DNA from 3 places in the Pseudoalteromonas sp. TAE56 genome. Region 2 is predicted to be linked to each of the others. Evidence: predicted binding sites of a transcription regulator. Region 2 holds the regulator's gene; each other region holds the start of a gene.
The links. Region 2 encodes sigma-54, which starts transcription at its own class of promoters, with help from an activator protein. Its sites were predicted from a motif close to GTTGGCACGNNNNTNGNNT; they were not measured.
Positions count from the first base shown of each region.

Region 1: a site for sigma-54 is predicted at 1,943-1,961, ahead of L656_RS1000000122930 (DUF1328 domain-containing protein). Genes of this name have one in related genera too.
Region 3: a site for sigma-54 is predicted at 1,581-1,599, ahead of L656_RS0110870 (flagellar basal body rod protein FlgF). Genes of this name have one in related genera too.

Region 1 covers NZ_AUTN01000163.1:102,388-105,623, reverse strand. Annotated here, with positions in the region: gene L656_RS0121640 (aspartate kinase) at 1-549, shown strand, start outside; gene csrA (carbon storage regulator CsrA) at 641-832, shown strand; gene L656_RS0121630 (YcxB family protein) at 882-1,349, opposite strand; gene L656_RS0121625 (hypothetical protein) at 1,482-1,673, opposite strand; gene L656_RS1000000122930 (DUF1328 domain-containing protein) at 1,730-1,903, opposite strand; gene L656_RS0121615 (OadG family protein) at 2,423-2,665, shown strand; gene oadA (sodium-extruding oxaloacetate decarboxylase subunit alpha) at 2,677-3,236, shown strand, end outside.
Region 2 covers NZ_AUTN01000103.1:19,043-22,278, forward strand. Annotated here, with positions in the region: gene rapZ (RNase adapter RapZ) at 1-36, opposite strand, end outside; gene ptsN (PTS IIA-like nitrogen regulatory protein PtsN) at 55-507, opposite strand; gene hpf (ribosome hibernation promoting factor) at 512-799, opposite strand; gene L656_RS0111060 (RNA polymerase factor sigma-54) at 826-2,325, opposite strand; gene lptB (LPS export ABC transporter ATP-binding protein) at 2,395-3,120, opposite strand; gene lptA (lipopolysaccharide transport periplasmic protein LptA) at 3,117-3,236, opposite strand, start outside.
Region 3 covers NZ_AUTN01000102.1:53,093-56,328, reverse strand. Annotated here, with positions in the region: partial or broken gene L656_RS01000000122185 (flagellar hook assembly protein FlgD) at 1-48, shown strand, start outside; gene flgE (flagellar hook protein FlgE) at 108-1,478, shown strand; gene L656_RS0110870 (flagellar basal body rod protein FlgF) at 1,636-2,379, shown strand; gene flgG (flagellar basal-body rod protein FlgG) at 2,401-3,189, shown strand; gene flgH (flagellar basal body L-ring protein FlgH) at 3,206-3,236, shown strand, end outside.

The DNA of each region.
Region 1 (3,236 bases), on a different contig from region 2:
GTGCCACTTAGGGTGCTTTCTAGTTTTAATCCTGATGAAGGCACATTAATAAGTTTTGAGGAGAACGATATGCCAAGCAAGGTGGTATCGGGGATTGCGTTTAATCGTGACGAATGTTTAATTAAAGTAGATGGTGTGCCAAGCGGTACGCAATATCTTTCAAAAATATTGAAACTTTTTGCTGATAATGGCATCGAAATAGATATGATTAATCAAGTTAATCATATCTTTGAAAAAATAGACTATGCTTTTACTGTGCACTCGAATGATTATCTGCAAGCACTTGAATTATTGAGCGAAGATCAAGCTCAACTCAGTGCTCAAAATATAAGCGGATTACCAACAGTCGCTAAAGTGTCTGCTGTTGGAATGGGTATGAAATCGCATTCTGGTGTAGCAAGTTTATTTTTTGATGCATTAGCGCAGGAAAATATTAATGTGGTTTTAGTCTCGACTTCGGAGATTAAAATTTCAGTTTTAATAGATGAAAAGTACCTAGAGTTGGCTGTTCGTGCATTACACAAAGCATTTTTAACAGAAAATGGATAGATTGAGAGTTTTTACTTACTTTTCAGTCTAATTTTCATTAGTATGTTTAAGCGGAATCTTATAATTTTTATTGGAACATGGGAGCAAGAGAATGCTAATACTAACTCGTAGAGTAGGTGAAACCCTAATGATTGGTGACGAAGTAACAGTTACTGTTCTAGGTGTTAAAGGAAATCAAGTTCGAATCGGTGTTAATGCACCAAAAGACGTATCAGTGCATCGTGAAGAGATTTACATGCGCATACAAGCTGAAAAGTCGAACCCTAATCCGGGCAATGCTTAATCAACACGTATACGTAGCTGAGTAATTAACTCAACTAGTCAAAAGCCACTCACTGAGTGGCTTTTTTGTTTATAAAAGCGAGTGTTTCTGGGGTTAATATTTGTTTTGAAATATACTGCATGCCGCTTTTATTTTTAATAATAATACCTTGCTGCGTATCTATTACTTCGCTTATGTCTTGCCAAGTTAGCTGAAAGCTTTTGTAATGATTAGCCGATTTAATACCTTCTTCATCAAAGGTAAGTGTTACTTCTGAGCCTGATGCTCTGCTGAGCATTTGTCTGGTTACCCACCAAGGTCTGCGATAGTAAAAAGCGACGCACTCTAGTACACCTAGCATGATCATAAACGATCCTAAGTAATGATCGTTTAAAACATAAATGCCAAATAAACCAAGCGCAACCAGTAGTACAAGTAAAAAGTACTTAGGTTTGGCGCGTTTACTGTACGGGAGTGACTCATCAAAGCACTCATAAAAGTAGGGTTTATCTAGCGTGTAGGTTGTTGTAAATGCCATATTGCCTTGCTTTAAGTATCGTTTTTTTTATTTTAACAAGCTAACCGCTAAATGAGCAGCTTTATAGTCAGTGATTTTATTACAGACACAAAAAAACGGCCCTAAGGCCGTTTTTTAGCGATACAAGAAGAATTAACAGTTAGTTTCTTCAGCGTTTACGCCTTCTTTAACATTTTCACATGCATCTTCTACTTTGTTTTGCACGTCAGTTACTGCTTCATCAATACGTTCGCCTGCGTCTTCTGCATGGTTGTCTTCACAACCCATGATGAAAAAACTTGCGAATAGACCGATTAGTGCTGCTTTTACAGTTGTTGAATTCATAATGTAATTCCTTGTAAGTATTAATTGAATTTTAGTGTGTTAGTTGAATGCTTTATCTACCTGGGCGATTTACCACGTAGTGCACCTGAAACTAATGAAATCACTAACAGTACTAAAAAGATAAAAAATATAATTTTTGCTATACCAGCTGCGGCACCTGCGATGCCACCAAAACCTAACACTGCAGCGATTAAAGCAATAACTAAAAATGTAATTGTCCAGCGTAACATTGTTTTCTCCTTGGTTATCAAATTTGCTCATAATAACTAATGCCAGTTACATGCCAAAGTTTATTTTTGATTAATATCAGTGGCTTATGTTTTTTGGTTGTGTTTTTAGTTATTTGTTAGTTAGTAACTTTTACGCTTTGTTATGTAAGTTATTCACACTGTTACAAATTGCTGGCAAAAATCCACTGAGAATAAATTTTTTGGTAAGACCAATTAACAATTGGTACGTGTTTTTGTACTTATTATAAAGTTTGGTGTTTATTTTTATAAAGTTGAATAGTTAATTAACAACTTCTATATAACTATTAGCTATAGTCGTTATTTCCTACGTGTATTGTAGGGCGCATGGTTGCTGGGTTATGGCATGTAAATAAGTTGAGTGTTATGTTGTTTATAGTTTAATTGGTTTTACCAATTTACAAGATGTAGACAAAGCGACTAGTTTTGTTATCATCCAGTGAATAAATATTTAATTAAATCGATTTTTTATTTTCGATATGGGTTTCAAGGGGGAGAAAAATGGATATAGGTGCTCTACTCACAACGGCTGGTAGCTTAATGCTAACTGGTATGGTTGGGGTGTTTGTATTTCTGTCGATATTAATTGGTGCAGTAACGCTTATGTCTAATTTGGTGACGCGCTTTAGCGAACCAGAGGCATCACCAGTTAAATCACCGTCTTTTAAATCTCAAGGTGTGCCTAATGAGCACATCGCTGCTATTAGTGCTGCCATTGCTCAGTACAAATCAAATAACAAATAAGGGGCACACACATGGCTAAATTAAAATTAACAGAATTGGTATTACGCGATGCGCACCAATCATTGCTCGCAACACGTATGCGCCTAGACGATATGCTACCTATTGCTAGCAAGCTAGATGATGCAGGTTATTGGTCTATTGAATCGTGGGGCGGTGCTACATTTGATTCGTGTATTCGTTATTTAGGCGAAGATCCTTGGGAGCGTATTCGTGCGCTTAAAAAAGCGATGCCCAATACTAAACAGCAAATGCTATTACGCGGTCAAAACCTATTGGGTTACCGTCATTACGCTGATGACGTAGTTGAAAAATTTGTAGAGCGCGCACACAAAAATGGCGTTGACGTATTTCGTATATTCGATGCAATGAACGATGTACGCAATCTTGAAACAGCGATTAAAGCGGCTATAAAAGTAGGCGCACACGCTCAAGGTACTATTTCGTACACAGTTAGCCCTGTTCATACGCTTGAAATGTGGCTGACTCTTGCTAAGCAATTAGAAGATTTAGGTTGTCACTCAATTTGTATTAAAGATATGGCGGGTTTATTAAAGCCATACGATGCTGAAAA
Region 2 (3,236 bases):
AGAACCAGAACGGCCGCTTATGATAATTAACTCCATTTAACACCCTTTATAAAACTATGATTGATCGACAATAACTTGGTAAAGCTCAGCATCTGATTTTGCACAGCGTAACTGTTTACAAAAATCTTTGTTGTTTAGTTTATCAGCAATGGTTGCGAGAGTCTTTAAGTGCTGTTGGTTATCGCCATCTGGTACGATGAGTGCGACAAAAATATCAACAGGACGATTATCTATTGCATCAAAATTTATTGGAGTTTCGCTAACGAGTACTAAAGCTAAAGGCTCTTCTGCACCGCTCATTCGACCATGAGGAATGGCAATGCCACGGCCAATACCTGTACTACCCAGTTTCTCTCTACTCATTAAAGCAGTAAGGATATCCTGTTGCGGTAAATACGGAAGTTTGTCGTGAGCAAGTTCGCTAATGAACTCTAAAATTCTTTTTTTGCTATTAAAAAGGACCGCAGCTTTGCTGCAGTCCTGGCATATAAGTGAGCTTAATTTCATCATATTAGTGTCGAGCAAGCTTCTCTTTGTGTTTAATTACTTGTCGATCGAGCTTGTCGATCAACGAGTCAATGGCGGCATACATATCTTGATGTTCCGTAGAGGCAAATAGCTCAGCACCACTTACATGTATTGTGGCTTCTGCTTTTTGATTTAATTTTTCTACATCGAGAATGACATGAACATTATTAATATGATCAGAGTGTCTTTCTAGCTTCGCAAATTTGGTATTAATATAGTCTCTTAGTGAATCGGTTAATTCTACGTGACGACCAGTTAAGTTTAGTTGCATAAGCATTACCCTCTTTTTTTTGCGTCTTAGATCAAGCTTTTACGTTGATTTGACGGTGGAATAGCCAGAGATTCGCGGTATTTTGCGATTGTACGTCTTGCTACTTTAATTCCTTGCTCAGCCAATATATCCGCTATTTTGCTATCACTCAATGGTTTTGCTGAGTTTTCTGCAGCGATTAATTTGCGGATAAGTGCACGAATTGCTGTAGATGAACATTCACCACCGTTTTCGGTGCTTACATGGCTTGAGAAAAAGTATTTAAGCTCAAATATACCACGGGGTGTATGCATATACTTTTGAGTTGTTACGCGCGAAATTGTTGATTCGTGCATTTCTACCATTTCAGCAACATCATTTAAAACCATTGGTTTCATTGCTTCAGGGCCGTGTTCAAAAAAGCCTTGTTGTTGCTTAACAATACAATTAGTTACTTTTAAAAGTGTGTCGTTTCTACTTTCTAAGCTTTTAATAAACCATTTAGCTTCTTGTAAATGCGAGCGAATAAACTGGCTGTCACCACTCGATTTCACAGTGCGAGACATTGCAGCGTATTGGCTATTAACACGAATTTTAGGCATGCTATCTGGGTTTAACTCAACAACCCAGCGGCCTTTAATTTTTTTAACTGACACGTCTGGAATAACATACTCAGATTCTTCTCTTACAATAGTATCTGCTGGCTTAGGACTAAGAGTATGGATTAATGTCATTACTTCTTTAAGCTCTTCTTCTTTGAGCTTGGTTTTCTTCATTAATGTACGATAGTCACGAGCAGCTAATAAATCAATATGCTCGGTTAAAATCATTTTTGTTTCATTAATGTAAGGTGTTTCTTTATCAAACTGATTAAGCTGAATACACAAACACTCTTGTAAACTACGTGCAGCAATACCAACAGGATCAAACAGTTGGATGCGTTTTAATACAGCTTCAATTTCATCAAGTTCGACTTCGTTATCATCTTCGTTTTCTTGATTAAAGCTTTCTAAAATCTCTTCGCAGCTTAGTGTTAAAATACCTGAATCATCAACTGCTTCTACGATGGCAATAGCAATAGCTTCGTCTGTAGGGCTAAATGGCGTTAATTGTAACTGCCACATTAAATACTCATGGAGCGTCTCTGTAGAGGCACCTTGATAAATTGATTCATCTTCAGGCATTGGACCCGATGATGCTGCAGGAGCGGCACTCATGTACTCATCCCAGCTAACATCCATAGCCATGTCGTCACTTAGCGTGTCTTTCGCAAGTGCTTCACCACTATCTTGTTCGTATTCGCTTGGAGCATCATCGGCAGATGCGCTAACAGTTATGTCATCGGTATCAGCTTTTTGCTCGTTTTTGCCAGCAGCATCTTCTGAGTAGTCTTGTTCTTCAACCTCTAATAGCGGGTTGCTGTCGAGAGCTTCTTGTATTTCTTGCTGGAGATCCAATGTACTGAGTTGCAACAAACGAATAGCTTGTTGCAGCTGTGGAGTCATTGTAAGTTGCTGGCCCATGCGCAGCTGTAGTGATTGCCTCATGTATCTCTAACAATCCTTTTATGTTGTTATAATTAATACTAGCAGATGCTTAAAGACATGGCGTAAATGTTACAGCCTAAATTGCTCGCCTAAGTAAACATCGCGTACTGTTTTATCATTTAATACGTGTTCTGGAGTACCTGATGCAATCAGCTCCCCATGAGAAACAATGTAGGCTTTTTCACAAACATCAAGGGTTTCTCTTACGTTATGGTCGGTAATTAATACTCCAATCCCACGATTTTTAAGATGTTCTATTATTTTCTTTATATCTAATACTGAAATTGGATCAACACCAGCGAACGGTTCATCCAGTAATATAAATTTAGGATCTGCTGCCAGCGCACGTGCTATTTCGACACGACGACGTTCGCCACCTGATAATGCCATACCTTGGCTATCGCGAATGTGTTGTATGCTAAATTCATCTAATAATTTATCGAGTGTATCTTCTCGAGTTTGTTTATTTAGCTCTTTGCGCGTTTCTAAAATAGCCATTAAGTTTTGATAAACAGTTAGCTTTCTGAAAATTGAAGACTCTTGCGGTAAGTAGCCTATGCCTAATCTAGCACGACTATGCATAGGTAAAAGAGTAATATCGTTATCATCTATCGATATTTTACCTTTATCGCTAGGCACAAGGCCTACAATCATATAAAACGTGGTTGTTTTGCCTGCGCCGTTAGGGCCAAGTAAGCCAACAATACTGCCCGCTTTTACTTCAAGGCCAACGTTTTTTACAACTTCACGGCCTTTATAGCTCTTTGCTAATAGTTCTGCTTTTAATGTGCTCATGGTTGACCTTTGTCGCTTTTTTTACTTTTTTTAGTTTCAATGGGTACTAAAATTGTATGAACGCGGTCAGTTGAGTTTTCATCTTTTTCGGCACTGATTAGCTGTTGCTCAATGTC
Region 3 (3,236 bases), on a different contig from region 2:
ACTAAAGAAGGTGCGGTTAGGCTGACAGATGTAGCAGAAATCGCGTAATAAATTTTAGTATTTTTCGCCTGCTAGCAGGCCACAGACTAACAGGTTAGAGGTGAATTATGAGCTTCAATATTGCATTAACCGGCCTTGCTGCCGCGCAAAAAGATTTAGACGTAACGGCAAATAATATTGCAAACGTTAATACCACAGGTTTTAAAGAGTCACGCGCTGAGTTTGCCGATGTTTACGCTTCATCAGTATTTAGCTCTGGTAAGACTAAAAATGGTGACGGTGTGCAAACAACCATGGTTGCGCAGCAGTTTCACCAAGGCTCACTGCAATTTACAAATAACTCACTTGATTTAGCAATCACTGGTGAAGGTTATTTTGCGATGACCGACGATTTATCTTCGCAAGATTTAACATATACACGTGCGGGTGCATTTAAGCTTAACCAAGATAACTTTATGGTTGACGCAAAAGGTAACTTTTTACAAGCATTCCCAGTTGATTCATCTACAGGTGATACAACGTCGGTAAGTTTGAGCACAACTGATCCAATTCAAATCCCTGATTCGTCTGGTTCTCCTCGCGCAACAGAAAATGTATTTTTGTCGTTTAACTTAGATGCAACGGCGGATCCATCAGGTCTAGATTTTGACCCTACGTCTAGTGGTACTTATAACTCATCTACGTCAACAACAGTATATGACTCTTTAGGTGAGCCGCACATCTTACAATACTTTTTTGCTAAAGAAGATGATGCCGCAGCAGGTGGTACAGATAACAGTTGGGAAGTATACGCAACACTCGATGGCAAAGTAGTTGATGGCACAACTGGTGGAGAACAAACAACGACACCTTATACACCACTGACTACCCTAGGTTTTAACTCAAGTGGTTTGCCATCAACAACAGGTGGTGTGACAAATACAAATACAACTACTTTTGATGAAATACTACTGCCAGCGGGTTCTGGTGCTGGTTTATCAACATTACTAGACAATGGTGCAACTTTCCCAGGTACTGGTATTGAGCTTAACTGGCGCGATGAAAATAACACGGCAGGACGTATCCCAACTCAGTATTCAAGTGGTTTTGAAGTAAAAGCACTCGATCAAGATGGCTCAACAGTTGGTCGTTTAGCCGGAATTGATATTGGCACAGACGGTAAAATTGTTGCTTCTTACAGTAATGGCGACTCAACATTTTTAGGCCAAGTGGCTATGGTACGTTTTCCAAACTCACAAGGGTTATCACAAGTGGGTGATACAAGTTGGAAGCAAAGTATTGATTCAGGTGAACCTGTAGCGGGTGAAGCTGGTTCGGGTACGTTTGGTGGAATTAACTCATCAGCACTTGAGCAATCAAATACTAACCTTACTAATGAGCTTGTAGACTTAATTACTGCGCAGCGTAATTACCAAGCAAACTCACGTGCGCTTGAAGTTAACTCAACAATTCAGCAAAGTATTTTGCAGATTCGATAAGTTAAACCCCATTGAATATATTAGGCTGCATTTTTGCAGCCTTTTTTATAAGTCCTCTTTGTAAGCCTTTCTAAATACCTCTCAATGTTGCGTCAAATTTAATCTGGCACCTATTTTGCATTTATAAGTTCAGAGATTTTTTATGTGAGTCGATACTATGGACAAAATGGTCTACATTGCAGCCTCTGGCGCTAAGCAAAGCCTGCAAGGGCTTGCGCTTAAAGCCAATAATTTGGCGAATGCAAATACAACAGGATTTAAAGCCGACTTTGCGCAGGCGCGTTCTATGCAAGCGTTTGGCGAAGGTTTGCCTACCCGTGTATTTTCAATGCAAGAGCGTCCGGGTTCTAACATGGTATCGGGTGGCATTGTTCAAACCGGGCGCGACTTAGATATCGCGATGAGCGATAACGCATGGCTTGCTGTGCAAGATGCCTCCGGTAATGAAGCTTACACAAAAGTGGGTACGTTAAACGTTACTGCTCAAGGCATGCTCGTAACCAGCCACGGTCGTCAAGTTATTGGCGAAGGTGGACCTGTTATTTTACCCGTCCCAGTCGAAAAAATAGGGTTTAGCCAAGATGGCGCTATTCAAGTTCGACCACAGGGCGCTCCCGCTAACTTTTTAGAAGAAATAGATACGCTTAGAGTGGTAGAAGCAAATAGCTCACAGCTCGAAAAAGGTAACGATGGTTTATTTAGACCAAAAGCAAATGTAACAGTAGATACCTCTGCCAATGTAAAAGTTTTAAGTGGTTCGCTTGAAATGTCGAATGTGAACCCTGTTCATGAAATGGTCGACATGATAAGCCACCAGCGCCAATTCGAATTACAAGTGAAATTAATGAAAACAGCTGAAGAAATTGACGAGCGTCAAGATCAGTTATTACGCATAGTTTAACTTTAAAGTGAGGACACGATTATGAATCCAGCATTGTGGATCAGTAAAACTGGGCTAGACGCTCAACAAACCGATATATCGGTTATTTCAAATAACTTAGCGAATGCGAGTACCGTAGGTTACAAAAAAAGCCGCGCTATATTTGAAGATTTACTTTATCAAAATATTAATCAACCAGGTGGTCGTTCATCGCAAGATACCGAAATGCCGTCGGGTTTAATGTTAGGTGCGGGTGCTAAAGTTGTAGCTAACCAAAAAGAGTTTACGCAAGGCAACATGTTGACCACCGAAAACTCACTAGATTGGATGATTTCTGGTGAAGGCTTTTTTGAAGTACTGCAACCAGATGGCAATATTGCTTACTCGCGCAATGGTCAGTTTACTACCGATGGCGATGGACGAATTGTTACATCGGGCGCTGGTTACGTTATTCAGCCAGAAATGAATGTACCTGATGACGCGCAATCAATTACGGTTTCGCAAGACGGCGAAGTATCTGTACGTGTTGCAGGGCAAGCCGATAACGTTGTAATTGGTCAGCTAACAATTAGTGACTTTATTAATCCATCAGGCCTTGAGCCAATTGGTCAAAACCTTTATACCGAAACCGCTGTAAGTGGTGCACCGGTACAAGGTAACCCGGGTGTTGAAGGGTTAGGGAGCATTATTCAAGGCTCACTTGAAACTTCAAACGTAAATGTAACTGAAGAGCTCGTAAACCTAATTGAAACTCAGCGTATTTACGAAATGAACTCAAAAGTAATTTCGGCCGTTGACGAAATGATGAGTTACATCAATCAACAGCTTTAATAGAGTAGGGGGAATTATGCGTAATATTATTTTATTTGCAGCGGGCA